Regions from separate parts of the Arthrobacter sp. UCD-GKA genome, predicted to be linked through region 2. Evidence: riboswitches for the same ligand, from Rfam matches in the RefSeq annotation. Region 2 holds a riboswitch; each other region holds the start of a gene.

What was found. A riboswitch is a leader RNA that binds a small molecule or an ion and turns the genes downstream of it on or off. The one in region 2 is predicted to bind thiamine pyrophosphate.
Region 1: linked by a shared signal. The riboswitch ahead of thiC (phosphomethylpyrimidine synthase ThiC) and the one ahead of BLJ79_RS00405 (ECF transporter S component) in region 2 are both predicted to bind thiamine pyrophosphate.
Region 3: linked by a shared signal. The riboswitch ahead of BLJ79_RS06395 (3-oxoacyl-ACP reductase) and the one ahead of BLJ79_RS00405 (ECF transporter S component) in region 2 are both predicted to bind thiamine pyrophosphate.
Region 4: linked by a shared signal. The riboswitch ahead of thiM (hydroxyethylthiazole kinase) and the one ahead of BLJ79_RS00405 (ECF transporter S component) in region 2 are both predicted to bind thiamine pyrophosphate.

What each region holds. Positions count from the first base shown of each region.
Region 1 is NZ_MOLR01000007.1:179,996-185,151, forward strand. It holds gene trmD (tRNA (guanosine(37)-N1)-methyltransferase TrmD) at 1-611, shown strand, start outside; gene BLJ79_RS13920 (ankyrin repeat domain-containing protein) at 633-1,388, opposite strand; gene thiC (phosphomethylpyrimidine synthase ThiC) at 1,484-3,268, opposite strand; TPP riboswitch at 3,281-3,388, opposite strand; gene rplS (50S ribosomal protein L19) at 3,896-4,255, shown strand; gene lepB (signal peptidase I) at 4,313-4,987, shown strand.
Region 2 is NZ_MOLR01000001.1:80,410-88,067, reverse strand. It holds gene BLJ79_RS00415 (hypothetical protein) at 1-201, shown strand, start outside; gene BLJ79_RS24000 (hypothetical protein) at 309-755, shown strand; gene BLJ79_RS23875 (ATP-binding cassette domain-containing protein) at 886-3,240, opposite strand; gene BLJ79_RS00405 (ECF transporter S component) at 3,273-3,899, opposite strand; TPP riboswitch at 3,958-4,079, opposite strand; gene BLJ79_RS00400 (DUF4235 domain-containing protein) at 4,149-4,409, shown strand; gene mnhG (monovalent cation/H(+) antiporter subunit G) at 4,515-4,922, opposite strand; gene BLJ79_RS00390 (MrpF/PhaF family protein) at 4,922-5,185, opposite strand; gene BLJ79_RS00385 (Na+/H+ antiporter subunit E) at 5,182-5,796, opposite strand; gene BLJ79_RS00380 (Na+/H+ antiporter subunit D) at 5,797-7,422, opposite strand; gene BLJ79_RS00375 (Na(+)/H(+) antiporter subunit C) at 7,419-7,658, opposite strand, start outside.
Region 3 is NZ_MOLR01000004.1:16,127-23,784, forward strand. It holds gene BLJ79_RS06380 (Tex family protein) at 1-558, opposite strand, end outside; gene BLJ79_RS06385 (aminopeptidase P family protein) at 789-2,216, shown strand; gene BLJ79_RS06390 (metal-dependent hydrolase family protein) at 2,213-3,415, shown strand; TPP riboswitch at 3,495-3,588, shown strand; gene BLJ79_RS06395 (3-oxoacyl-ACP reductase) at 3,666-4,430, shown strand; gene BLJ79_RS06400 (LLM class flavin-dependent oxidoreductase) at 4,446-5,780, shown strand; gene BLJ79_RS06405 (hypothetical protein) at 5,855-6,211, shown strand; gene BLJ79_RS06410 (RNA-binding S4 domain-containing protein) at 6,272-6,649, shown strand; gene BLJ79_RS06415 (PLDc N-terminal domain-containing protein) at 6,729-6,956, shown strand; gene BLJ79_RS06420 (HTTM domain-containing protein) at 7,230-7,658, opposite strand, start outside.
Region 4 is NZ_MOLR01000012.1:65,198-72,855, reverse strand. It holds gene pgm (phosphoglucomutase (alpha-D-glucose-1,6-bisphosphate-dependent)) at 1-438, shown strand, start outside; gene BLJ79_RS18480 (aldehyde dehydrogenase family protein) at 523-1,986, opposite strand; TPP riboswitch at 2,074-2,175, shown strand; gene thiM (hydroxyethylthiazole kinase) at 2,167-2,985, shown strand; gene thiE (thiamine phosphate synthase) at 2,985-3,641, shown strand; gene thiD (bifunctional hydroxymethylpyrimidine kinase/phosphomethylpyrimidine kinase) at 3,638-5,212, shown strand; gene BLJ79_RS18460 (uracil-xanthine permease family protein) at 5,345-6,670, shown strand; gene BLJ79_RS18455 (HAD-IA family hydrolase) at 6,750-7,658, opposite strand, start outside.

The DNA.
Region 1 (5,156 bases), on a different contig from region 2:
GGGGAGCCGCGCTGGCGCGCATCGCCACCGAATCCCCGGTCTCCAACGCGCTGGGCGACAAGCCGATCCTGATCGTCCCCTCGCCGGCCGGCGCGGTCTTCGACCAGGAGATGGCCTACGAACTGGCCGGGGCGCAGCACCTGGCCTTTGCCTGCGGCAGGTACGAGGGCATCGACGAGCGGGTCCTGGACTTTGCCTCAGAGGCCTTCGACGTGCGCCCGGTGTCCATCGGCGACTACGTGCTCAACGGGGGAGAGGTCGCGGTGCTGGCGATGGTCGAGGCCATTGGCCGGCTGATCCCCGGGGTCATCGGAAACCCGGAGTCGCTGGTCGAGGAATCGCACTCCGACGGACTGCTGGAATACCCGGTGTACACCAAGCCCGGCACCTGGGAGGGCCGCGAGGTTCCCGAGGTGCTGCTTTCGGGCAACCACGGCAAGATCGCGCGCTTCCGCCGCAACAAGCAGCTGGAGCGCACCGCCACCCGGCGCCCGGACCTGATCGTGCAGCTGGATGCCTCCACGCTGAACCGGCACGACCGCGACACCCTGTGGCACAACGGTTTTGCCATCGTCGAGGGTCGCATCGTCCCGAAGGACGCGCTCGGCTAGCAGTTTTCAGATTCGCCACCGCTAGCGCGGTGGCTGGGCATCTTCCAGGAGCCCGGCCACCGCGCTTTGCCGTAGCCGGAGGGCGTGTTCGAGCGCCGTGGTGCCGCCGGAATCCGCGATGGAGGTGTCCGCGCCCGCCGCGATGAGAAGCCGCACCACCTTCTGGTGCGCGGTGCCGCCGTCGCCCAGGATGACCGCCTCGAGCAGGCACGTCCACCCCAGGCCGTTCACGTGGTCGACGTCCGTTCCTGCGTCAATGAGCCGGCGGACCGTTTCGAGGTGGGCGTGCTCGCAGGCCGGAATGAGCGCGGTGCCGCCGTAGCGGTTGGTGCTTGTGACGTCGGCGCCGTGCTGCAGGGTGAGTTCCAGGATCCCGAGGAATCCCTCCGCCCCGGCATGGAGGAACGCCGAATCCGAGATGCCGTCCCGGGCATTGACGTCGGCACCCCGCAGGATCAGTTCCCTCGCCGCTTCCAGCGCGTTGGCCCGCGTGGCGGTGACCAGCACCGGACGGCCATCGGCGTCGCGGAAATCCGGCGAGACCCCGGCATCGAGCAGTTGCCGCACCTGGTCGGCGTCATTGGCCCGGGCCGCGACAAGCAGTGCCTGTCCGGACGTGGACCCGTCGGCGGTTGCGGCTGCCGACGCGGTGGATGGATCGGGCGTCGAGGTCGTTGCGGGCCCGGCGGAGGGTGCGGTGGCGCAGGCGGCCAGCGCCAGCAGCGCCGCGGCCAGGGTCACGGCCATCGGGAAGCGGGATGGGTGGCGCACGGACATGGGCCCATCCTAGCGCGAGGGGGTGGCCAGCCGTGAAGCGCCGGGCCCGGGGCTTGCAGGGGAGCCCGGGCCGGCGCTAGACCGGCAGCGGGCCGCTACGCCCTGGCGGGCATCCCGGGCTCGGGCAGGTAGACCTTGCCGCCGGAGGCCAGGAACTCCTGGCTCTTGTCCCGCATCCCGCTGACCATTTCCGCGATGGCCGCCTGCGAGTCGGCCGAGCCGTATTCGTCGCGGATGTCCTGGCTGATCCGCATGGAACAGAACTTCGGCCCGCACATGGAACAGAAATGCGCGGTCTTCGCCGGCTCGGCCGGCAGCGTCTCGTCGTGGAAGGACTCGGCGGTGACCGGGTCCAGCGACAGGGCGAACTGGTCGCGCCAGCGGAACTCGAAGCGTGCCTTGGACAGCGCGTCGTCCCGTTCGGAGGCGCCCGGGTGCCCCTTGGCCAGGTCCGCTGCGTGGGCGGCGATCTTGTAGGTGATCACCCCGGTCTTCACGTCGTCCTTGTTCGGCAGGCCCAGGTGTTCCTTGGGCGTGACGTAGCAGAGCATCGCGGTGCCGTAGCGGGCGATCTCGGTGGCGCCGATGGCGCTGGTGATGTGGTCGTAGCCCGGTGCGATGTCGGTGACCAGCGGGCCCAGGGTGTAGAAGGGCGCGCCGTTGCACAATTCCTGCTGGCGCTCCACGTTTTCGCGCACCAGGTGGAAGGGGATGTGGCCGGGGCCCTCGACCATGACCTGGACGTCGTACTCCCAGGCCCGTTTCGTGAGCTCGGCCAGGGTGTCGAGCTCGGCGAACTGGGCGGCATCGTTGGCGTCTGCGATGGAGCCGGGGCGCAGCCCGTCGCCCAGGGAGAACGCCACGTCGTACTGCGCGAAGATCTCGCACAGCTCGTCGAAGTGCGTGTAGAGGAAGTTCTCCTGGTGGTGGGCCAGGCACCAGCCGGCCATGATGGCACCGCCGCGCGAGACGATGCCGGTCACGCGGTTGGCCGACAGCGGCACGTAGCGCAGCAGCACCCCGGCGTGGATGGTCATGTAGTCAACGCCCTGTTCGCACTGCTCGATCACGGTGTCGCGGAAGATTTCCCAGGTCAGGGCGTTGGCCTCGCCGTTGACCTTTTCCAGGGCCTGGTAGATGGGCACGGTGCCGATGGGGACGGGGGAGTTGCGGATCAGCCATTCGCGGGTCGTGTGGATGTCGTCGCCGGTGGACAGGTCCATCACGGTGTCGGCGCCCCATTGTGTGGCCCACTGCAACTTGTCCACTTCTTCGGCGATGGAGCTGGTGACGGCCGAGTTCCCGATGTTCGCATTGATCTTCACCAGGAACGCCTTGCCGATGATCATGGGCTCGGACTCGGGGTGGTTGATGTTCACCGGGATGATCGCCCGGCCCGCGGCGACCTCGCTGCGCACCAGTTCCACGTCGCAGTTCTCGCGCAGGGCGACGAACCGCATCTCGGGGGTGGTGATCCCTGCCCGGGCGTAATGCATCTGGGTGACGCGCTTCCCTGCCTCGGCGCGCCGGGGGACCGGCCGGCTGCCCTTCCATTCGGCCGACGCCTTGCCGCGGCGGACCGCCGACTTTCCGTCGTCGAGCAGGTTCCGTTCACGCCCTGCGTAGGTCTGGGTGTCCGCGCGTTCCTCGATCCAGCCGCTGCGGAACGCCGGCAGTCCAACCACCGGGTCGCTTCCGGGTCCGGCGGTGCGGTAGACCTGCAGCGGGGCGTTGTCCTTTCCGCCCGGGGACGGCTCCAGCGCGATTTGCGTGACGGGAACCCGGATCCCGGATTCGTCGTCATCGATGTAGGCCAGCGAGTGGGACTTCAGGGACTGGGTCTCTGCTGCTTCCACGGCGTTTTGGACAGGGCTGTGCATTGAAACGGTGTTGCTCAAGGAGTACTCACTTCCTTCGCCGGCATTACCCGGACAGGTTCAACGGTCTCTCGCTGCATCAGCTCGATCTCAGCCCTTGCAAGGGCCCCCGTGTGGTCGAAAACGAAACTATCACATGATCCGGCCAGGCACCGTTTGTGACCTTGGGCACCGGCAGGTTGTGCCCGGCGGCGCGGACCGGTGTTTGTTCAATGCGTTCCCGATGACTGGTTCCGATCGAATCGGGCCTTATCGTGGCGGGTTTCGGGTCCCCTGGGCGCGTTCGGGGCCGCGATCGCGGCGGGATCCCGTCCGGGCAGAAACTGCCGGTGCTGCTCAGACCCGGAGCATCATCGGGCAGATCCTTTCGATGCGGGTCCGCCTGCGGGTGCGGAACTTCGCACCATGCCCCGGAGTGTGGCAAAATGGATTCTTGGGTCTACTGGGTTCTGCTCCTGCCGCAGGGGGAACGAGTCAACAGTTGGACCAGCCGTCGATCCGCAAACGGATCGCGGTACCAAGCTTCGGACCGCCACATCTTTTTTCCGAGCGCACCTGTGCGCCCCGGGGAACAATTACGGTCCGTGTCTAAAATAGGTGACCTGCGGCGTCTATTTAGGAGATGCATTCATGCATATTCTCGACTCTGTCGATGCAGCCTCGCTGCGCAACGATGTTCCCGATTTCCGCCCGGGCGATACCGTCAAGGTCCACGTCAACATCATCGAAGGCAAGAACACCCGTGTTCAGGTTTTCCAGGGCTTCGTCCTTGGTCGCCAGGGCCGCGGCGTGGGCGAAACCTTCACCGTTCGCAAGGTCTCCTTCGGTGTCGGCGTAGAGCGTACCTTCCCGGTGCACTCCCCGGTCCTGGAAAAGATCGAACTGGTCTCCCGCGGTGACGTTCGCCGTGCGAAGCTGTTCTACATGCGCGATCGCCACGGCAAGGCCGCGAAGATCCGCGAAAAGCGCGACTTCCGGACCGCCAAGTAGCGAGAAAAGCGAGAGCCTTCATCTTCGCGGCCCCCAGGGCTGCGGGGATGGGGAGCCATCGTGGATCGATCTACTGAATCGGAAAGTTTTTCCGCTTCGACAAAGCGCCGGTCTCCTTCGAGGGGCTGGCGCTTTGTCGTTGGCGCGCTTGCAGCGGCGGCTCTGATCACCCTGGTCGTTCGTGCCACCGTCGTTGACTTCTTCTACATCGGTTCCACTTCCATGGAATCCACGTTGAACCCGGGTGATGGGCTGCTGGTGAATCGGCTTGCATACAAGGACGCCGAGATCCAACGCGGGGACGTGGTCATCTTTGACGGCCGCGGTTCCTTCCTGCCCTATCAGCGTCCCGGTGTCCTGGATTCCCTGGCCTGGGCGTTGCGTCTTGCCGGCAAGGACGCGGTGTACGTCAAGCGCGTCATTGGCGTCGGCGGCGACACCGTTTCCTGCTGCAGCCCCGACGGACGCCTGGTCGTCAACGGCATCCCGCTGGAGGAGCCCTACGTTCTTGACGGCAACAAGCCAAGCGACCTTGAATTCGACGTGAAGATCCCCGAAGGGCGCTTGTGGGTCATGGGGGACCACCGTTCGGTGTCCGAAGATTCGCGCGCGCTTCTTGGAGCACCGGGCGGCGGCATGATTCCCGTCGATCGAGTCATCGGCAAGGTCACCGATGTGATCTGGCCGCTGGACCGGAGGCACTCCGTCGAGGGCCAGCTCGCGGCCCCGTAACCTATGGCCCGCCACTGTTGCAGTGGCGGGCTTTTTGTTGCCCAAATTCCTCGGGGATTGAGAGCATGTTCATCCGAATTGTGCGCCGGGTATTGTGTTCCGGCGGGCCGGCGGGCCGGCGCACAGCGCTAGTCATGGGCGCCATCTGGGCTCGACCAGGGCTCCGCAT
Region 2 (7,658 bases):
GGCATCCCGGAAGCTGCCTGGGGCTTCGGCACGCCGGGATCCATCCCTTCCGTTGGGGCGGGCCTGCCTGGCGCCAACGGTAACTACCTCAACGCTTCCACCGACGGCTTCTCGTGGCTGCTGCAAAACAGCGCCTGGTGTGACGGCGGCGCCGCGGCACGCCAGACCACCCATGGTGTTCAATCAGGTTGCGGGGAGTAAGTAGGGCCTGTCATCAAAATCCGATTGGCGTGGTTCGGCATGGATATCGGCTGAATTCGCGTTGCACCTGCCCCTTTGATGTCCAGGGGCAGCCGATCGCCCCGCTCATGCCCGATCCCACGGGCCCGGCGGGGCGCCGGTTCGCGGACCACCGACTCGTGGTCGAGGGCATCGCCCACCGCTACCGCGCCGGCATCCCCTGGCGCGACCTGCCGAGCAGTTCGGGTCCTGAAGGTCCGTGTGGAAGCGCCACCGCCGCTACGCCACAGACGGCACCTGCAACACGGTGTTGGCGACCCTGCTGGGCCACGCCCAAGCCAGCGGCCGGATCGGCTGGGAAGTGCCGGTGGACGCGGCGATCAACCGGGCCCACCAGCCCGGCACCAACCTCCTGCGCCGCCCCGACCACCATGATCCGCTCACAGGTCGACGGCTGGCAGCGCCCGGAGACGCGCCGAACGGGCCGTGGCCGCCAAAGCCTCCCCCATCCCGGGCAAGAGGAAACTCCTGCGCAAGCGCAAGGGTTCGGCAGGCGGCCGCCCGGTGATCCATGACAAGGAAGCCTAAAAGCGGCGCAACATCGTGGGGCCCCTGGCATGCCCTGGCCTGCCGCTCGGCCGCGGTGCTCCATGCCGTGCCCATCTGGGGCTCGGACATCGAGAAACCACCATGGGGAGACACGTCCTAGCTCCAGACCAGGTTCCAGGTGCCCAGGGCCAACGATGCCCCTGTTGCGACGGTGCCCAGCAGCAGCCCGGCGGCAACGATCCCCGCATCCCGCAGGCCGTATCTCGAGGGCCGCAGCCAGGTCCGCTCGGCGGTGCCGAAGCCCTTGGCTTCCATGGTCACCGCCAACCGCGAGGCCCGCCGGATGGCCTGGACCAGCAGCCCGAAGACCTGCCCCAGGTTCGCCCGCAACCGGGCGGCGGCCGAGCCGCGGCTACCCACGCCCCGGGCCCTCCGGGCCATGCCCAGCGTCGTCCATTCCTCGATCAGCAACCCCAGCAGCCGCATGCCCGCCAGCGCGCCGAGCACAAAGCGGTGCGGCAGCCGCGCCTTTTGCGCCAGCGCGTTGGCCAGGTCCGTCGGGTCCGTGGTGAACAGCACCAGCACCGCGGGGATCGCCACCGCGAAGGCGCGCATCCCGGTGGCCGCACCGGCGGACAGCGAGCCCTCGGTGATGGTGAAGATGCCCGCATCCAGCAGCACCGCCCCGGAATCGTTGCCCACCAGCGCGGTGCCCCAGGCCCCGAAGAGCGCGGCGAGCAGCAGCGGCCAGCCGCGGGCCAGGAAACGCGGGATGGACAGCCCGGCCAGCGGCAGCGCCAGAACGGTCGCGGCCACCACGATTCCGCTGCTGACCCAGTCCATGGAGGCGACCAGCGGGATCGTTGCCAGGGCAACCGCGGCCAACTTGGCCAGCGGGTTGGCCCGGCCCAGGAAACTTGTCCCCCCGCGCACATCGGCCTCGAGCAACCCGGGCCGTGCGGCGGCGGGGGCGGCTGCGTCCGCGGTGTCCGGGGCCTGCAGGACGAACTCGTGTGCGCCCAGGGCGCGGGCGAAGTCCGCGTCGTGGGTCACCGCGATGATCGCGGTGCCGCGGCCCAGCTCCTCGCGCAGCAGCAGGGCCAGTTCGCGCCAGGTGTTGGCGTCCTGACCGAAGGTCGGCTCGTCGAGGATGAGGACCTGCGGGCCCGCCGCCAGCACCGTGGCGACCGAGAGCCGGCGCTTTTCCCCGCCCGAGAGGGTGAAGGGGTTCGCCTCCGCCAGGTGTCCCAGCCGCAGCCGGGACAGCAGCGATTCGACGCGCGAGGAGATTTCCTGCTCGGTGAACAGCGGTTCCCGGGTTCCGGGCCTGACCGCGTGCCGCGGGCCGTAGGCCAGTTCCTCGGCCACGGTGTGGGTGACGAACTGGTGCTCGGGCTCCTGGAAGACCGAGCCGATCCGTCCCACCAATTCGGTGGCGCGCCAGTGGTACGGCCGGGCCTCGGTGCCGGCCGCCAATTCGCCGGTGGCCAGCACCGTGCCGGATCCGACCGGAAGCAGTCCGCCGAGGGTCAGCGCGAAGGTCGACTTGCCCGAGCCGTTGGCCCCGCGCACGCACCAGGCCTCGCCCGCCCCCAGGCGCAGGTCCAGGCCGGAGGCGGCCGGCCTGGCGCCGCGCTTGCGCGTGACGGCAAGGTCCGTGGCCTCCAGCAGCAACGCAGCGGATTCCCCGGGGGCCGGCAGCGGGTCGAATGCCGGGGTGTACCCGGGCACCCAGACCCCGGCGGCAACCAACTGGTCGCGGACCGGGCCGGGGGCAAAGAGCTCGCCGGGGGTTCCGTCGTGGGCGATGCCGCCGCCGGGTTCCAACACGATGACCCGGTCCATGTGCTCCGCCCACGCCTCGAGCCGGTGTTCGACGATCAGCAGGGTCGCGCCGGTGGAATCCAGTGCGGCCAGCACCGCGTCGCGGACCTCCAGCACCCCGTCCGGGTCCAGGTTTGCCGTGGGCTCGTCCAGCAGCACCAGCCCCGGTCCCATGGCCAGGATCCCGGCCAGGGCCAGGCGCTGTTTCTGCCCGCCCGAGAGCGCGGAGGTCGGGTGGTCCAGCGGGACCTCCAGTCCCACGGCGTCCAGTGCCTCGATGATCCGCCGCCGGATCTGCGCGGGCGGCACCGAAAGGTTTTCCGCGCCGAAGGCCACGTCGTCCCCGACCCGGGCCTGGACGACCTGGGTTTCGGGATCCTGCTGCATGAGCCCGACCAGTCCGCGGCCTTGGGCTGCCGGTGCCCCGTCCAGCAGCAGCTCGCCGGAGGAATAGGTTTCGTCGTCTTCGTCCAGGACCCCGGCCAGCGCGTAGAGCAGCGTGGATTTGCCGGCGCCCGAGGGCCCGGCCAGCAGCACGCGTTCCCCGGCCCGGATCTCCAGGTCCAGGCCCGACAGCGCTGCTTGCTTGCGGTCGGCGTGCCGCCACCCCCAGTTCCGGGCGCTGACGGACACCGCGTCGCAGCGGTGTTGCACCGTGGCCGCGGTGTCGTTTTCGCGGTGCAGCATCGAGGCTGAAGACATGGTGATGCCCGTGCCCATCAGCCGAGGATTGGTTCGGTGGCTGCCTTGCGGCTGGCAAGCGCGCCCAGTGCGCCGGTCTTGGCCAGGGCGCGGGTTCCCAGGAAGGAGAGCAGCCCGGCAATGATGATGCCCGAGATGGTCATGAACCCGATGTAGGCCAAGAGCATGCCGGTGGTGTATTCGGGGAACCAGCGGAAGATGAAGGTGTCGTTGACGCTTCCAAATAGTCCTGCTCCGGCGCCGGCCAGCAGTGCCACGGGCAGGTTGAAGGTGCGGTAGCGGAACGCGGCGAAGACCACTTCGGCGCCCAGGCCCTGGATCAGGCCCGAGGCCAGGACCGTCAGCCCGAATTCCGAGCCCATGAGCGCCGAGACCATCGCGGCGACCACTTCGCAGAACAGTGCCGCGCCGGGCTTGCGGATGATCAGTGCGCCGAGCACCGCGGGGAAGAGCCACATGCCCGAGACCAGTGCGGCCGAAGGCGGGAAGGCCAGGAACAGCACGTCGAGCAGGTGGTGGCTGCTGTTCCAGGCCCAGAAGATGACGCCCGAGGACACTGCGATGACTGCCGCGATGACGATGTCGACGACGCGCCAGGATGTGGTTGCCGTTTTGTGCCCGGCGGGCTGGTGGGTGATGCCCATGGTGTTGATCCTCCTTGGATTCAAGGAGGGGAGGGAATGCCCGCACACTTCCGCGCGCACCCCTGAGAACTCGACTTCCTTCGCCGGTACTAGCCGGGGCAGGTTCGAGGGTCTGCGGCTATCCGCACTCTCAGCGCCTGGGTGCGGGTTACCCCGCACGACGCTCCCCTGTCGTGATTGTTTCAGTTCTATGATGCTACCTCAGCTAGGCTGGGCCTAGTACCTTTGCCGCAATATTCGGGAGTCCCCATGAACAGCTTGATGAAACTGATCGGTCCAGCAATTTCCATCGCCGCGGGTTTCCTGGGAGGGAAGATCGTCGACAAGGCCTGGATCGGTTTCACCGGCCAGCAGCCGCCCAAGCACGGCAACAAGGAGGCCCAGGCCGAGGCCTCGATGCGCCAGGCCATCGGGTTCGCCGTGCTGTCGGCCGTCACCGCCGCGTTGATCCAGGTGCTCACCGACCGCGGCACCCAGCGGGCCATCGCGAGGTTCACCAAGAAGGCCTGAGCTTCCGCACTTCCGCACACGGGGGGTCCGGCCGGATGCGTTCGGCCGGGCCCTGCTTTGGCGTGGCCCGTGCCGGTTGGCGGCGCCGGCCCAGGGTCCGGTGGACTAGTCGATGAAGTCGGCGCGGTCCCTGTTGCCGTCCCGGCCGTGCTCGGCCTCTTCGCGCTGCTCCGCGGCCTCGACCACCGCCGCCAATTCGTCCGCGATGAGGGTCTCGCGCTTCAGGTGCCGGGTCCGGTAGCCGGCCCGTCCCACCATGTGCGCCGAGACCGGGGCGGTGAGCAACTGCAGCAGCCAGGCCAGGAGCAGCACCGGAAGCACCGCCCAGGACCGCAGTTCCAGCCCGAGCGCGGCCAGCAGCAGGAACAGCCCCAGCACCTGCGGCTTGGTCGCCGCATGCAGGCGCGAGAGCAGGTCCGGGAAGCGCAGCATGCCGATGCCCGCGGCCAGTGACATCAGGCAGCCGACGATCATGAACGTCCCGGCCACGATGTCGATGACGGTGTCCAGCATCAGGCGTTCCTCCGGTCCGTGACGAAGCGCGAAACCGTCACCGAGCCGACGAACCCGACCAGGCATGCCAGCAGCACGAAGATGAGGTTGTCGGTGTGCTTGTTGATGGTCATGTCCACGCACAGCGCCGCGGAGACGATCAGCAGCAGCACGTCGGTGGCGATGACGCGTTCCAGGATCGAGGGCCCCTTGGCCAGCCTGATCATGGCCAGGGCGCCGGCGATCGAGAGCGTGATCCCGCAGATCCACAGGACGATGTTCATGGTGTTTCTCCGTGTTCCTTGCCCGGGGCCGATTTCTCGGCATTCAACTCGGCCAGTTCTTCCTTGGTGCCCATCATGCGGATCAGCCGTTCCTCGATCATCATCACCGAGGCCCGCGCCTTTTCCACCCCGGCCTCGTCGTTGACGTTGAGCACGTGCAGGTACAGGGTCGAGGTCCGCCGGTCCACCTCCACGACGTAGGAGCCGGGGACCAGCGTCAGCACGTGGCCCACGAAGGTGACCAGCAAGTCCGATTCGGTGCGCAGCTGCACGGTGATGATCGCGCTTGTGGTGCGCGGGCCGCGGAACACCGCCAGGTACAGCACCTCGAAGCTGGCCAGGGTCACGTCCCGCAGGAACGCCCCGGCGAACACTGCGGCACGCCAAACATTGAAGCGCCCCGATAGGATCACCGGCGGCAGCCGGAAGACCCGCACCAGCACCAGCGAGATCAGCAGCCCGAAGACGAGGTTGCCGATGGCGAAGTCCTGCCAGAGCGCACCCCAGACCAGCATCATGCCTGCAAGCAAAGGCAGTTCCTGGCGCAGGGTGGCGCGTTGGCGTGCCCCGGATTCGTCGGTGGCGTCTTTCAGCCGTTGTTCCTTGGTCATTTACCGTACCCCCTGCCCGGTTCCGAGGACCGCCTCGATGTAGTTGTTTGGGTCCAGCAGCTGGCCGGCGACCTGGTCGCTGAATTCAAACAGCGGCCCGGCAAACACCGTCAGCGCCACGCCCACCAGCACCAGGGCCGCGGTCATGGCCAGCATGCCGTTGGGCAGCAGTGCGGTGTTCCCGCGGTCGGAATAGCGGCTGGCCGGCTCGTTGGCCACGATGTCGTAGGTCGCCCCGCGCGCGGCTTCCACGCCCACCAGCAGCAGCGGGTCCGGGTCCGTGGCGTCCTCGGCCTTGCGCCAGAACGCCCTGTTCCAAACACGCGCTATCGCCAGCAACGTCAACAGCGAGGTCAACAGGGACACCCCCACCAGCGCCCAGGCCACGGGCGTGCCCAGTTCGGCGCCGCCCTGCACCAGCCCGAGCTTCCCCAGGAAGCCGGAGAACGGCGGGATGCCGCCCAGGTTCATGGCCGGGACGAAGAAGAGCAGCGCCAGCAACGGCGAAAGCTTGGCCAGCGAGCCGAGCCGCTCGATGTTCGAGGTCCCGGCCCGGCGTTCGATGAGCCCGGCGACCAGGAAGAGCGAGGTCTGCACCACGATGTGGTGGGCCACGTAGTAGATGGTGGCCCCCAGCCCCAGCTGGTTCCCCACGGCCACCCCGAAGATCAGGAATCCGATGTGGCTGGTGAGGGTGAAGGAGAGCATGCGCTTGATGTCGGTCTGCGCCACGGCACCCAGGATGCCCACCAGCATGGTCAGCCCGGCCACGACCATCAAGGGTTCGGAGAGCTGGTTCCCGGGGAAGAGCAGCGTCTCGGTGCGGATGATCGCATAGACCCCGACCTTGGTCAGCAGCCCGGCGAACACCGCGGTGACCGGGGCCGGGGCGGTCGGGTAGGAGTCCGGGAGCCAGAAGGACAGCGGGAAGACCGCGGCCTTGATCCCGAAGGCGACCAGCAGCATCACGTGCAGCACGGTCTGCGTGCCCGGGGAGATCTCCGGCAGCTTCACGGCCAGGTCCGCCATGTTCACGGTGCCGGCGGCCGCATAGATCATGCCGATGGCGATCAGGAAGAGCAGCGAGGAGGCGACCGAGACCACCACGTAGGTGGTGCCCGCTCGGATCCGCGCGGTGGTCCCGCCCAGGGTCAGCAGCACGTAGGAGGCCGTCAGCAGGATCTCGAAGCCCACGTAGAGGTTGAAGAGGTCCCCGGCCAAAAAGGCGTTGGAGACCCCGGCGACCAGGATCAGGTAGGCGGGGTGGAAGATCGAGACGGGCCCGTCCTCGTCCCCGTCGGCCATGCCCTGGCTGGTGGCGTAGAGCAGCACCGCCAGGGAGACGATGGAGGAGACCACCAGCATGAATGCCGAGAACCCGTCCACGACCATGGAGATGCCAAACGGCGGGGCCCAGCCGCCGAGGGTCACCGAGTAGGTCCCCCCGCCCCAGACCGTGGCCAGCATCCAGGCTTCCAGGCAGAGCGTGATCACCAGGACCGCGATGGTCACCAGGCGCTGGGTGCGGCGCTTGCGGCGCAGGATGAAGGCCAGGGCGGCACCGAAGATCGGCAAGGCCACGACCAGCGGGGCAAATGAAACGGCGGTCAGTGGTGCATCGATCATGCGTGCGGCCCCTTCTCCGGGTGGTTCCCTGCGGGCTCGGCGTCCTCGCCCTCGAATTCGGTGGTGTCCTCGGGGACCGGGGAGTCTTCTTCGAAGTCGAAGGTCGACTGCTGCGAGACGCGCAGGTCCTCGTCGTCGTCGGCGACCACGTCGGCCCGGGAGATGACCCAGGAGCGGTAGATGATGCCCAGCATGAACGCTGTCACCGCGAAGGTGATCACGATGGCCGTGAGGAT
Region 3 (7,658 bases), on a different contig from region 2:
CACCGCATCCTGGGAGGCCCGCTCGGTGAGGATGGCGCGGGCACCGGCGAGCGCCTCGGTGGCGGCGTTGATCTCGTGCTCCGGGTTCAGGAACGTTGCCCCCAGCGTCTCCGGATCCTGGGACGGATCCTTGATGAGCGAATCGGCTAGCGGTTCAAGGCCGGCCTCGCGGGCGATCTGGGCCTTGGTGCGCCGCTTGGACTTGTAGGGCAGGTAGAGGTCTTCGAGTTCCGCCTTGGTCGTTGCGGCCCCGATCGCGGATTCCAGCTCCTCGGTGAGCTTGCCGGCTTCCGCGATGGCCTTGAGGATTGCGGCCCGCCGTTCCTCGAGTTCGCGCAGGTAACGCAGTCGTTCCTCCAGCATGCGCAATTGCGCATCATCAAGGGTCCCGGTGGCTTCCTTGCGGTACCTGGCAATGAAGGGAACGGTGGATCCGCCATCGAGGAGCTCGATGGCGGCCCTGACTTGCCATGGGGCAACGGGTGCCCCGGCTGTGGAAAGTTCTGCGGCAATGGTCTGGATTATTCGGCTCTGGCTCACCCCTCCAGTTTGCCGCATCCATGCGGGCTGGCCCCAGCGCCGTCGCCGCGTGCCGTGGATGTTTCCCAAAGGCGCCCCGGCACCTCGTCTCCAAGACGACAAGGTGCCGGGGCCCACCAACCTCCACTGGTATGTGATGCTGGATGACATGGGGGTGTGCGTCGAGACCAACACCACCTTTCACCATCGGCACCCTTGAACCGAAAGCCAGAGCAGTCGTGAACACTTCCGAGCAAAAAACAGCCTCCATGCCCGCACCCACCAAGGCCGATCCGAAACTGCCAAGGCTGGCCGAGGTGCCGGCCTTCACGCAATGGATGTCCCAGGGATGGGCCGAGCCCGAACGCACCCCCGCCGCCACACCCGATGCCGCGGCCGCCGCAGCGGACCACCGCACCAGGCTTTCGGCCGCGCTGCCCGGGGTGGCCTTCGTGGTCGCTGCGGGATGGGCACCGGTGCGCAGCAACGACTGCTTCTACGACTACCGGCCGCACTCGGACTTCCTGTGGCTGACCAACTGCCATGCCGAGGGCGCGGTGCTGGTGGGCACCCCGCGAGCCGGCGGCCACGATTACCGACTCTTCGTCCCGGCCCCGGCACTGCCAGGGGACCCTGCGTTCTTCACCAGCGCCGCGCACGGCGAACTCTGGGTCGGTGCCGCCCACGGTCCCACCCACTGGGAAGCGGCCCTGGGCCTTCCAACCTCCCCGCTCGGTGCGCTGGACGAGGCGCTGGCCCGGCTTTCCGGCGCCGAGGCCGCCGGCAACCTTGGATCCTCCATGGTGGCGACGCATTCCCTGAAGCCGTCGGCGGTGCTTCGCCGCACACTGGCCGAGCTGCGGCTGCTGAAGGACGCATGGGAGATCACCGAGCTGCGCAACTCCGTCACCCACACCATCGAGGGCTTCTCCCAGGTCATCAACCAGATCCCCACCGCCATCGCCGGCGGCGGGGAACGCTGGTTGCAGGGCACCTTCGACCGGGTCGCCCGCCACCACGGACACGGCCCGGGCTATGCCACCATCGTGGGTTCCGCCCACCATGCACCGACGCTTCACTGGGTTCGCTGCGACGGACCGGTCGTCGAATCCGAGATGCTGCTGCTGGACATGGGAGTGGAGGAGAACAGCTTCTACACCGCGGATGTCACCCGCACCTTCCCGGCCAACGGCCGCTTCACCACCGCCCAGCGCGAGGTCCACGACCTGGTGGAAAAGGCGCACCGCGCCGGCCTGGCCCAGATCACCCCCGGCAAGGACTTCACCGCCTTCCACACCTCCATCATGGAGGTCATCGCCAACGGCCTGAGCGACTGGGACATGCTCCCGGTTTCCGTCGACGAGGCGCTCTCCCCTGCCGGCCAGCACCACCGCCGCTGGCTGGTCTGCGGGGTGGGCCACCACCTGGGCCTGGACGTGCACGACTGCTCCTCCGCTTCCTACGAGGAATACCAAGGTGCGGTGCTACAGGAAAACATGGTGCTCACCGTGGAACCCGGCCTCTATTTCCACCAGCACGACGAAATGGTCCCGCCGGAACTGCGCGGCATGGGCGTGCGCCTGGAGGACGACCTGTTGGTCACCGCCACCGGCCACGAGAACCTTTCGGACCCGCTGCCGATCGATGCCAACGGCATCGAAGCCTGGATGGCAGCACAGGCAGGGGCCAAGGCATGAGCCCCGCATCTGTCCTGACCGTCACCGATGCGCTGGTCTTTGACGGCGAAAATCCTGAGCTCGTCCGCGGCAACGTGACCTTCAAGGATGGACTTATCACGGCCATCGGCGCCCAGGAAGAAGGTGAGCTGCTCGACGCCGCCGGCAAGGTCCTGGTCCCCGGGCTCATCGATGCCCACTTCCACGCCTATGCAATCTCCCTTGACGGATTCCGCAACGAGCGCGGCCCGCTCTCCTTCGCGGCCCTGGCCGGGGCCAAGCGCCTGGGCGAGGCCCTGTCCCGCGGCTTCACCACCGTGCGTGACGTCGCAGGCGGGGACATCGGCCTGTCCAGCGCCATCAAAGCCGGGTTGCTGGACTCCCCGCGCTACTTCTACACCGGCCCGGCGCTGAGCCAGACCGGCGGGCACGGCGACCCGCGCGAGGCGGACGTGGATGTCTGCTTCGGCCACGGCCACATGTGCGAGGTCGTCGACGGGATCGAGCCGCTGCGCGTGGCCGTGCGCGAACGCCTGCGCACCGGCGCCCACGCCATCAAGATGATGGCCAGCGGCGGCGTGGTCTCGCTGACAGACCCGCTGGCCATCCCGCAGTACTCGGACGAGGAAATCGCCGTGGTGGTCGCCGAGGCAACCCGCCGGGGTTCCTACGTCGCGGCCCACGCCTACTCGCCAGCGGCCATTGCCCACTCGGTGCGCAACGGCGTGCGTTCGATCGAGCACGGCAACCTGCTCGATGCGCGCACCGCAGCGTTGATGGCCGAGCACGGTGCCTATCTGGTGCCCACGCTGGCCGCCTACGCGGCCATGGACCGCCGCGGGGACGAGGTCGGCCTGTCGGAGGTCTCCAAGGCCAAGAACCTGGAGGTCCTCACCGCCGGCGGCGAGGCCATCAAGCTTGCGCTGGCCGCCGGCATCCCGGTGGGCTTCGGCTCGGACCTGATGGGAGACCTTGCGGATGAGCAGCTCAACGGCTTGGCCCTGCAGATCGAGGCCGTGGGGGTCTTTGAGACGCTGCGCTCGGCCACGAGCGTGAACGCCGCGCTGCTGCAGGAACCGACACTTGGACGCCTGGCCCCGGGCATGGCCGGGGATGCGCTGCTGCTGGACGGAAATCCCTTCGAGGATGCCTCGGTGCTCTATGACGAGTCCCGGCCGCGCACGATCATCCAGGGCGGGCGCATGCATTCGGCTTCATGACCGGGGCGAACACCAGCAGTACGACCGGCACGGCGTCGCTGATTGGGGATTGGCTTGGGGCGGTGCTAGGTTGGCCGTAGGACTCGACACGGGGTGCCGCCTGGCGGCTGAGAGATAGACCCGTTGAACCTGATCTCGATAATCCGAGCGAAGGGATGCCGGTCCGGCATGACGCATGGTGGCGCCCCGCTTTTGGGTACCTCGTGGCAGTTCCATGGCATCCTTTCGCTCCAACGAAAGGTGCAAGAGAATGCTCATCAAGGACCAAATCGTACTTGTCACCGGTGCCGGCCGCGGCCTGGGCACCGACCTGGCCCGCGCCTTCGCCCGCGAGGGCGCACGGCTCGTGCTGAACTACCGCTCCAGTGAGGCCGGGGCCCAGGAACTGGCCGCAGAGTTCGGGGAGGATCGCGCGATTGCGATACGAGCCGACGTCTCGGAACCCGAACAGGTCGCCGAGCTGGTCGCCACTGCGCAGGAACACTTTGGCGCCCCTATCACCACGGTGATCAACAATGCCCTGCCGGACTTTTCCTTCAACGGCGATGCCCGCTCCAAGGCGGACGGGATCGGGTACACGGAATTCGGGGCGCAATTCACCGGCATCATCGGCGGAGCATTGAACACCATCCAGGCGACCTTGCCGGGCATGAAATCCGCAGGCTTCGGCAACATCGTCAACATCGGAACGAACCTCTTCCAGAACCCCGTGGTCCCGTACCACGACTACACCGCGGCCAAGGCGGCACTGCTGTCGCTGACCCGCACGTTCGCGTCGGACCTGGGCCCCGAGAACATCCGCGTCAACATGATCTCCGGAGGCCTGCTGCGCACCACCGATGCCTCGGCGGCCACCCCGGAGGAGGTCTTTGACCTGATTGCCGGTTCCACTCCCCTGCGCCGGGTCACCTCCCCGGCGGAGTTCGCCGATGCCGCCCTGCTCTTTGCCTCGCCCTGGTCGCGGGCGGTGACCGGGCAGAACCTGGTGGTCGACGGCGGCCTGGTGATGAATTAGGAGGAGGGCAAAACCATGGATTCGACACGCCAACTGCACCTGAACGCCTTCATCTACGGTGCCGGCCACCACACCATGGGGTGGCGCCACCCCGACTCCAGCGCCGACCGCGTCGGCGACATCGCCTACTACGAGGAACTGGCCCGGCTGGCCGAACGTGGTTGCCTGGATGCGGTGTTCTTTGCCGACGGGCAAAGCGTCAACCACGAGTACGCGGCGGGAATCCCCTGGTTCCTCGAACCGGTGACCGCGCTGAGCGCCATGGCGCGGGCCACCGAGCATATTGGTCTGGTCACCACGATCTCTGCGAGCTTCTACACCCCGTTCCATGTCGCCCGGCTGCTGGCGTCCCTCGACCACATCAGTGCGGGCCGCTCGGGCATCAACGTGGTGACCTCCATGTTCGACGCCGAGGCCCGCAACCACGGGATGGATGCCTTGCCGGGGCACGCACAACGCTACGAACGTGCCGAGGAGTTCATGGACGCGGTGCAGGGACTGTGGGATTCGTGGTCGGATTCGGCACTGGTGGTCGACCGTGAGGCCGGCCAATACCTCGATCCCTCCCAGATCCGCCCGATCAACCACCGCGGCAACCATTTCACGGTTGCCGGCCCGCTGACCGTCCCGCGGTGCCCGCAGGGGCGTCCGGTGCTTTTCCAGGCCGGATCCTCGGAGGCCGGGCGTTCCTTTGCCGCCCGGTACGCCGAAGCGATCTACTCGGTTTCCTGGGACCGGGAATCGGCCCTGGAATATGCCGCGGACATGCGGAGGCGGTTGGAACTTGTGGGGCGGGCCGGGAATTCGGTGCCTATCCTTCCCGGGCTGGTCACCTACATCGGGGCGAGCCGGGAGGAAGCCCGGGAAAAGAAGGCCGCTTTGGATTCCTACCTGGATCTCGACTCGGCCATCACCCAACTGAACATGTTCACGGGCCAGGACTACACCTCGCATCCTTTGGATGGGCCGGTGCCTGGGCTGCCGCCGGCCGAAGGGTTCTCCGGACCGCAGGGCCGCTACCTCACGGTGCAACGCATCATCGAAACGAAGCAGCCCACGCTTCGCGAGTTGCTGGGATTCCTGGCGGCCGGCGGCGGCCATGCCACCATGATCGGCACGCCCACCGAGGTCGCCGACGAAATCGAGGAGTGGTTCACCACAGGTGCCTGCGACGGCTTCAATCTCATGTGCCCCAGCTTCCCGGCGGGGCTAGATGACTTCGTGGCACTCGTGGTGCCGATCTTGCAGGCACGTGGCCTTTTCCGCACGTCATACCCGGGCAGGACCCTGCGCGAAACCCTGGGCCTGTCCAGGCCTGCACGTCTGGAGAACGTACCGGTTTCGGGCTGATCGCCCGTGCCCGCAGGTGGGAGGCCTCGGAGTTCCCGGCGTTCTCCCACCTTCGAGCCACTACGATGGAACGCATGAGATTTTCACGTTCCAAAAATGCCTTGCTCCTTTCCGCTGCCGTCCTGCTGCTCTCCGTGAGCGGTTGCGCGACCATCGCCGACACCGCTTCCTCCGCGGCGTCCTCGGCAGCAACCCAGCTGGCCGATGGGGCAAAGAAGGAGCTCATCAAGAAGGTGTGTGCACCGATCAAGGACGGCAGCATCAACGCCTCCGACCTCAAGGTCGTCTCGTCCATGGTGGACGCGGTCCGCGAGGGTGGCCTGCCCCAGGAAATCGTCAGTGCACTCGATGATGTGGCGGCCTCAGGCGACAAGGTTCCCGCCGATGTCCAGGCCAGGCTCGTCACCGCCTGCGACAACGCACTTGCCTGAGCCGGCACAGGTGTGTTGCAACAACCGCGGCGAAGTCCCCGCGCTGACTAGACTGGCGGCATGAAGCAGGAAACAAAGGCTGTCAGAATCGACGCCTGGCTATGGTCGATCCGGATCTACAAGACCCGTTCCGCGGCAACCACCGCGTGCCGTGCCGGTCATGTGCGGTTGAACGACAAGCCCGCCAAGGCCGCCCAGATCGTTGTACCCGGTGACACCATCAGGGTCAGGCAATCGGGATTCGACCGCACCCTGGAAGTGACCGCTGTGATCGCCAAAAGGGTGGGAGCGGACATCGCTACCCGTTGCTACATCGACCACACGCCTGTCCGACCCAAGGAAGTCATCCCCCAGGTTCCCGTGAGGGACAGGGGCGCAGGCCGGCCCACGAAGAAAGATCGGCGTGAGATGGAAAGACTCCGGGACCAGTTCCATTAGACGGCGACTACGATGGGAATGGATAGCCAATAACGCGGTAGTGAAGCTGTCACAGCCGTTGTCGCAACAGAGGAGAACCATGAGCCGGAACAAGTCCTGGAACGAACTTTCTGTCGTATCACGCTGGCGCGTCGCCATCCTGGGCATCACGCAGTTGGCACTCCAGTTCGTTGCCTTGCGCGATCTCGTCAAACGTCCGGCGGCCGAGGTCCGTGGGGCAAAGGGCGCGTGGGCCGCGGCCTCGTTCATCAATTTCCTCGGGCCCATCGCGTATCTGGCATTCGGACGGACGCGTCGGGTCAAGTAGCCACAATTCCGACGCGGGCGGGATCTGGGGATCGCCAAGGCCCGGCCAGGCTTGAAAATCGAATTCGGTCCTAGCACGGCAATGTCCAGCAGACGATACTTTTCGCCGGGACACGCCTCCCAACGGAGAACCGGTGGCAGGGAAGTTCCAGGATCATTGCTCCAACCGGGCCCAATATTGCTCAATGAAGTCGGGCATCAATCTTTACCGATTGCCAACACCGGTCGAATTCCCCACGAATCTGCAGAACCACGGGCGATGAATTCCCTGGGTTCACTCGGAAGCCGTGCTGCTGCTGCCCGCGTTGGCGAACTGTTCCGGCCTGGGCGGAATGCTCCTTGGCACAGGGGGCAGGCCAATCTCGGACCGGAGAATCTGTTTGGCCTTGGTGTTGGTGCGACGGACCCAATTTCCGGCCTTTTCCCAGGAACTGTCGCGCACAAAGAGCATGTCCAGGGCGATCATCGCCAAGGAGAACGACCAAAGCCCCATGAAGAATCCGATCCCGACGTGCATGCCCAGGAGCAGGACGAGGGAAAGATAGCGGGTGTACTTCCACAGCAGCAGCACCGGGAAGAGCAGCTGGAAGTAGATGGATACCCACGTTGCCACCAACACGGCCGGCGTGATCTGCCAGGCAAGCTCGCTCAGAAGCGGAACAACCTGGAAGGCATCCAGGTTCAGGGAGTAGTACAAGGCACT
Region 4 (7,658 bases), on a different contig from region 2:
CGCGACGGGCGCACCTGGACCACCGACAAGGACGGGATCCTGCTGGCGCTGCTGGCCAGCGAGATCACCGCGGTCACCGGCTCCTCCCCGTCCAAGCACTACGCGGCGCTGGCCGCCGAGCACGGGGCCCCCAGCTATGCGCGCCTGGACGCCGCCGCGGACCGGGACCAGAGGGCCCGTCTGGCGAACCTGTCCGCCAGCGACGTCACCGCCGATTCGCTGGCCGGTGAAAAGATCACCGCGCGGCTGACCGAGGCGCCGGGCAACGGGGCAAAGATCGGCGGGCTGAAGGTCACCACCCAAAACGCCTGGTTCGCCGCGCGCCCCTCGGGCACCGAGGACAAGTACAAGATCTACGCCGAGTCGTTCCTGGGCGCCGAGCACCTGGCCCGGGTGCAGGACGAGGCCAGGACCATCGTGGACACCGTCCTGGGCTGAGCCAGGTGGTGCGGGGCGGGCGCGGCCACACCGCACCCGCCCCGAAACAGCCGACCACCTACAGGTATGCGATCCCGGGCATGTCTACATCAGGCGTTTGATGATCTTTGACTTGGCCCAGGTGTACGGCGGGTAGACGGCCTTGAGCGTGTCCACCACCGTGGTCTTGCCCATCACCGCGCGCATCTGCGAGAGCCGCTCGAACCCATGCCGCCCGTGGTAGGCACCCATGCCGGAGGCTCCCACGCCCCCGAACGGAAGCGAGGGGACGGCCAGGTGCAGGCTCGGCGCGTTGTGCACGATGGCCCCGGCGCGCACCTGGTCCCCGAAGGACGACTGCAGCCGCGGGTTCTCGGAAAACAGGTAGGCGACCAGCGGGGTGGGACGCGCGTTGATGAAGCGAACGGCGGCATCGAAGCTGTCCACCGCGATGACCGGCAGGATCGGGCCGAAGATCTCCTCGCGCAGCAGGGCCGAGTCCGGGTGCACGTTGGTGATCACCGTCGGTTCGATCTGCAGCGTGTCCTCGTCGTACCCGCCTCCGACGACCACGTCCCCGTCGCCCAGCATGGCCACCAGGCGCTGGAAGTGCGCCGTGTTCACGATCCGCCCGTAGTCGCGGCTGGCCAGCGGATTCTTCCCGTAGAACCCCGTGATGGCCTTTGACAGCTGCTTTTCCAGGTTCCGCGCCGCGTCCCCCACCGCCAGCACGTAGTCCGGCGCCACGCAGGTCTGCCCGGCATTCATGAACTTCCCGAACGCCAGCCGGCGGGCGACCGCCGCCGAGGACCCGTCCATGACCACGGCCGGGGACTTGCCGCCCAGCTCCAGGGTCACCGGGGTCAGGTGCTCGGCCGCCGCGCGGGCCACGATCTTCCCCACGCGTTCCCCGCCGGTGTAGAAGATGTGGTCGAAGTGTTGTTCCAGCAGGACCTTGGAGGTCGACGCGCCGCCCTGGACCACGGCGCACGCCCGCCGGTCCATGAATTGCGGAACGAGCCGCCCGAGCAGCGCGCTGGTGGCCGGGGCCAGCTCCGAGGGCTTGAGCACCGTGACGTTGCCGGCGGCAATGGAGGCGACCAGCGGGGCGAGGATCAATTGCAGCGGGTAGTTCCAGGCACCGATGACCAGCACCACGCCCAGCGGCTGCGGCTCGATCTTGGCTGCCGCCGGGTGCAGCGCGAGCGGGATCTTGACCGCCTTGGACTCCATCCATTCGGAGAGGTGCAGCTGCGCGTGGTCGATTTCGGCACGCACCATGTCGACCTCGGTCATCCTCGCCTCGGCCCCGCTCTTGCCCAGGTCATCGGCCAGCGCATCGACGAAGTCCTGCTCGTGCGCCTCCAGCATCCGCTCCAGGGCCTTGAGCTGGGAGGCGCGGAAGCGCCGCGGGTGGGCCAGCCGGGTGGCGACCACGTCGTGCATCGAAGCGACGATCTCCACGATGTTTTCAGGCGACTCGGGCACCACCGGCGGCAGCTCGAGCTCGCTCAGTGCGCGCGACTCGCGCGGCGCGGTGGATGGATGCGGATTCTCGGTGATGCCCATGCCTAGAGCGTATACGGCGTGCGCGTGGGCCGCGACAGGCCGCGACGCGCAGTTGACGCCCCGCCCGTGCGGTGGGATAGGCTCGCGCCTAGTGACACGGGGTGTCGGCGCGCCAGCGATCCGACTGAGATAAGACCCGTAGAACCTGAACTAGTTCGTACTAGCGGAGGGATGTTGCTCATGGGATCCATGGCGCCTTCAATTGTTTTTTCACCCGGCGAGCTCGCCGATGCCCTGGGCGCGCTGCGCGCCTCCACCCCCTTGGTGCAGGTGTTGACCAACACCGTGGTCACCAACTTCACCGCCAACGTGCTGCTGGCCGCCGGGGCCTCCCCCGCGATGGTCGACGTGCCCGGGGAGGCCGGCGGATTCGCGTCGGTGGCCTCCGCGGTGCTGGTGAACCTGGGCACCCCCCATTCCGAGCAGCGCGCCGCCATGGCCGAGGCGGTGGCCGCCGCCAACGCCGCGGAAACCGGCTGGGTGCTGGATCCGGTGGCCGTCGGGTCGCTGCGCGTGCGCACCGACTTCGCCCTGGGACTGCGCGATGTCTCCCCCACGGTGATCCGCGGCAACGCCTCGGAGATCATGGTGCTCGCCGAGGCCGGGTCCGGCGGGCGCGGGGTGGAGGCCACCGACACGGTCGATTCGGCCGCCGCCGCGGCCCGCTCCCTGGCCTTGCGCAGCGGCGCCGTGGTGGCCGTCTCCGGGGAGGCGGACCTGGTGACCGACGGGGCGCGCACCATCTACGTTCATGGCGGAAGCAAGATGCTCACCCTGGTGACCGGCGGCGGGTGCGCGCTGGGCGCGATCTGCGCGGCCTTCCTGCCCGTGGTCCGGGACCCGCTGTTGGCCACCGTCGCGGCCCACGCGTTCTACTCCGCCGCCGCCGAACGGGCCGCAGCGGCAAGCTCGGGGCCGGGAAGCTTCGCTGTGCATTTCCTCGACGCCCTGCACGCGCTGGCCCCGGCCGACCTCGCGGCCACGGCGGTGCTGTCCTGATGGCCTCCGGAATCTACCTGGTCCTCGACTCGAATTCCACCGCCGGACGCCCGCTCGAAGACATCGCCGCCGCAGCGGTGGCCGGCGGGATCACCACGATCCAGCTGCGCTGCAAGGACCTGCCCGCCGGGGAATTCGTCGACACCGTGGAAAGCTGCGCCAAGCACACCTCCGGGCGGGCCACCCTGCTGGTCAACGACCGCATCGACGTGTACCTGGCCGCACGGGCCCGCGGCGCCGACGTGCAGGGTGTGCACATCGGCCAATCAGACATCCCCGCGGACCTGGTCCGCACGCTGATCGGGCCGCACGCCGTGCTCGGGCTATCCGCCTCCACCGCCGGCGAGATCGACGCGGCCAACGAACTCAACGCGCTTGCCCCGGGCACCATCGACTACCTGGGCGTCGGCGCCGTGCATGCGACCCCGACGAAGAAGGACCACCCGGAGCCGCTGGGCTACGGGGGCCTGGCCGCCGCCGTGGCCCGCAGCAATGCACCCGTGGTCGCCATCGGCGGGCTCGACGCCACCGACGTCCCGGCCGTTCGGTCCGCCGGGGCCGCCTCGATGGCCGTGGTGCGGGCGATCTGCGCCGCGGATGACCCGCGCGCCGCAACCGCCGACCTGATCAGCCTCTGGGAAGGGGAAACGCCATGAACACCATGAATTCCACCAAGAACATCCTGTCCATCGCCGGCTCCGACCCCTCCGGGGGCGCCGGGATCCAGGCCGACCTGAAGTCCATCGCGGCCGCCGGCGGCTACGGGATGGCGGCGGTCAGCGCGCTGACCGCCCAAAACACCCGCGGCGTGCGCGCCGTGCACGTGCCCCCGGCCGGCTTCCTCACCGAGCAGCTGCTTGCGATCTCCGAGGACATCTCCATCGACGCGATCAAGATCGGGATGCTGGCCAACGCCCAGGTCATCGACGAGCTGGGAACCTGGCTGGCCACAATCCGCGGTGCCGCCGGCGCCCCCGGCGCCCCCGGCGGACGCGTGCCGGCCGTCGTGCTTGACCCGGTGATGGTGGCCACCAGCGGGGATTCGCTGCTGGATGCGGCCGCCGATGCGGCGCTGCGCCGGCTCTTCATCCATGCCGACGTGATCACCCCCAACATCCCCGAGCTCGCGGTGCTGGCCCGCGGCCCCGAGGCCACCGACTGGGACTCGGCGGTGTCCCAGGCACGCATGCTCGCGGCGGAATACGACGTGCTGGTGCTGGCCAAGGGCGGGCACCTGGCCACCCAGCGCTGCCGCGACGCGCTCATCGACGCCGGCGGGGTGCTGCTAGAGGTCGAATCCGAGCGCCACGCCACCGGCAACACGCACGGCACCGGCTGCTCGCTCTCGGCCGCACTGGCCACGCATTACGCGCGCACCGGGAACTGGGGCACGGCGCTGCGCCGTGCCAAGGACTGGCTGTCCGATGCCATCTCCCGCGCGGACGAGCTGTCCGTCGGATCCGGGCACGGCCCGGTCAACCACTTCGCCGCGCTCTGGGACGGGGTGCGCCCGGCGCAGGCCGGGGACCCGCTGGCGCAGTGGTGGGAACGGATCGCCCCGATCCGCGCGGGCATCGACGAGCTGGGCTTCATCCGCGCCCTGAAGGACGGGTCGCTGGCCCGGGCCCACTTCGAGGACTACCTGGGCCAGGACGCCCTGTACCTGCGCACCTATGCGCGGTCCATGTCGCGGGCCGCGGAACTGGCCCCGGACACCGCCTCGCAGCGCTTCTGGGCGGCGGCCGCCAGCGGCTGCCTCGAGGAGGAGCTGAAGCTGCACCGCGGGCGGCTCGACGAACGGGTCCCGGAGCCCTCGGCAACCACCACCGCGTACCTGAACCACCTGCTGGCCGCCGGGGACGACTATGCGGTGCTCACCGCCGCGTTGCTGCCCTGCTTCTGGATCTACCAGGACACCGGCACCCGGTTGGCCGCGGCCAACCACGACCGCCACCCGTACGCCGACTGGCTGGCCACCTATTCCTCCCCGGAGTTCGACGCCGCCACCGCGGCGGCCATCGACCTGGTGGCCGCTGTGCACGCGGGCGCCGATGCCCGCACCCGGGCGGCGATGTGGCGTGCGTTCGAGGCCTCCAGCGCCCACGAGCTGGCGTTCTTCGCGCAGACCGCCGCCGACGCCCCGGAGGCGGCAGCGGGACCCCGGCGCGCGTCCGGGCACCTTGCCCCGGACGCCGCCGGGCACGGCGAACCGGTCGCTGCCCGGTAGCCGCGCGGGGGCGGGACGTGCCGGGGCACCGGCCCCGGGCGGCGGGCGGGTAAAATGCACGAGGGGGTTTTGCGCTGTGCACCGCGCGCCCCCGACGCCCGACTCCCGCCCCTTCCCGGAAGGCCCCACCCCATGAGCAACCGATTCGGCATCGGCTGGCGCCTGCACGGCGACGGCAAGTCCATCTCCCCCGGAACGGTGGTGGCCCCCGACGAGCGCCTCGCCTGGGCGCAGACCGTCGGCGTGGGAGTCCAGCACGTCATGGCGATGTTCGGCGCCACGGTGCTGGTGCCGACCATCACCGGCTTCCCGGTCACCACCACGCTGCTGTTCACCGGCGTCGGCACCCTTTTGTTCCTGATCATCACCGCGGGTCGCGTGCCCTCCTACCTGGGGTCCTCCTTCGCGTTCATCGCGCCGGTCACCGGGGCCATGGCCACGCACGGGATGGGCGGTGCCCTGGGCGGGATCGTGATGGCCGGCGCCTGCCTGTTCATCGTGGGGCTCATCGTGCAGAAGGCCGGAACCGGCTGGATCCACGCACTGATGCCCCCGGTGGTCATGGGCACCATCGTCGCGCTGATCGGGCTGAACCTGGCCACCACCACCACGGACAAGATCACGCAGGTGCCGCTGACCACCTTCGCCACGGTGCTGGCCATCGTCATCACCACGGTGCTCTTCCGCGGGATGCTCGGGCGCCTGTCGATCCTGCTGGGCATCATCGTCGGCTACCTCGCCGCCTGGGCGCAGGGCCAGGTCGATTTCTCGGCCATCGGCCAGGCCGCCTGGTTCGGGCTGCCCGACTTCGCCGCACCCACCTTCCACATCGAAACCCTGACGCTGTTCCTGCCGGTGGTGTTCGTGCTGATCGCCGAGAACGTGGGACACGTCAAGACCGTGGCGCTGATGACCGGGCGCGAGCTGGACGACGTGAACGGCCGGGCGCTGATGGCCGACGGCACCGCCACCATGATCGCCGGGTTCGGCGGCGGCTCGGGCACCACCACCTACGCGGAGAACATCGGGGTCATGGCCTCCTCGCGCGTCTACTCGACGGCCGCCTACTGGATCGCGGGCACCGTGGCCATCGCGCTGGCGTTCTTCCCGAAGTTCGGCGTGCTGATCAACACCATCCCGGCCGGGGTTGCGGGCGGCGCGGGCATCGTGCTCTACGGGATGATCGCCATCGTCGGCGCCCGGCTCTGGGTGCAGAACAAGGTCGATTTCTCCAACCCGATCAACCTGATGACCGCCGGCACCGGGCTGATCATCGCCATCGCGCTCTTCGGGGACAACGTCCTGTCGATCGGCACCATGGACTTCGGCGGCATCGCCCTGGGCACCGCAGCCACGCTGGTGGTCTTCCACCTGATGCGTTCCATCGCCAAGGTGCGCGGCACCGAGCCGACGGAGATCGAGGCCATCGGCGGGGCCACGCACTCCAAGCTCGGCTAGCGGGAGGCAACCCGCACCGGGCGGGACCCCCCTCGCGGGGGTCCCGCCCGGTTTTTCGTGCCGCGGCCGCGCCGGCAAGCTACCCGATGATGGTGATCGGCGGCTCGTTGGCCAGCTCCTCCTCGTGGGTCAGCTTCTTGATGCTGGAGGTCAGCGGGGAGCCGTCGTCGCGCTGCAGCGCAAAGACCGCCTCGATGGACGGCTCGCCCCGAAGCACCGGGCCCTGACCGTGCAGCTGGACGGACACCACCGGATGCTGCGGGGACACCGCATGCGCGGCTCCGCGCACCGAGAAGTGCACCTCGTCGTCCCCGGCCCGCAACGAGGCGGTCAACGCGTCAGCGGTGAGGTGGAAGTGCACCGAGGAGTCGTTGCGGCGCAAATTGAATTCCAGGCCCTCCCAGTCCTCGGGCAGCCGCGGGTCAAAGAGCCAGGCCCCGGTGTCGTCGCGCAGCCCGGCAAAACCATAGACCAGCGCCGCCCACACCCCTCCGGTGGAGGCCACGTGCACCCCGTCGGCCGCATTGCCGTGCAGGTTCAGCAGGTCCACGTTCAGTGCGTGCTCGAAGTAGTCGTAGGCCAGGTCCCGGTAGCCGACCTCCGCGGCGAGGATCGCCTGCACCGTGGCCGAGAGCGTGGAATCCCCCGTGGTCAGCGGATCGTAGTAGTCGAAGTCGGCGCGTTTCTGCTCCGCGGAGAAGTCCGAGGAACGCAGCCACAGCGCCAGCACCGTGTCGGCCTGCTTGAGCACCTGGAAACGGTAGATCACCAGCGGGTGGAAGTGCAGCAGCAACGGCCGGTGCTCCGGGCCGGTGCCCGGCATGTCCCAGACCTCGCGGTTCAGGAACCCGGCGTCCTGCGGGTGGATGCCCACGGTCTCGGAGAACGGGATGAACATCGCCGCGGCCGCATCGCGCCAGTCCCGCACCTCGGAGTCCCCCAGGCCCAGTTCCTCGACGATGCGCGCGTGGTCCTCGGGGAATTCGCG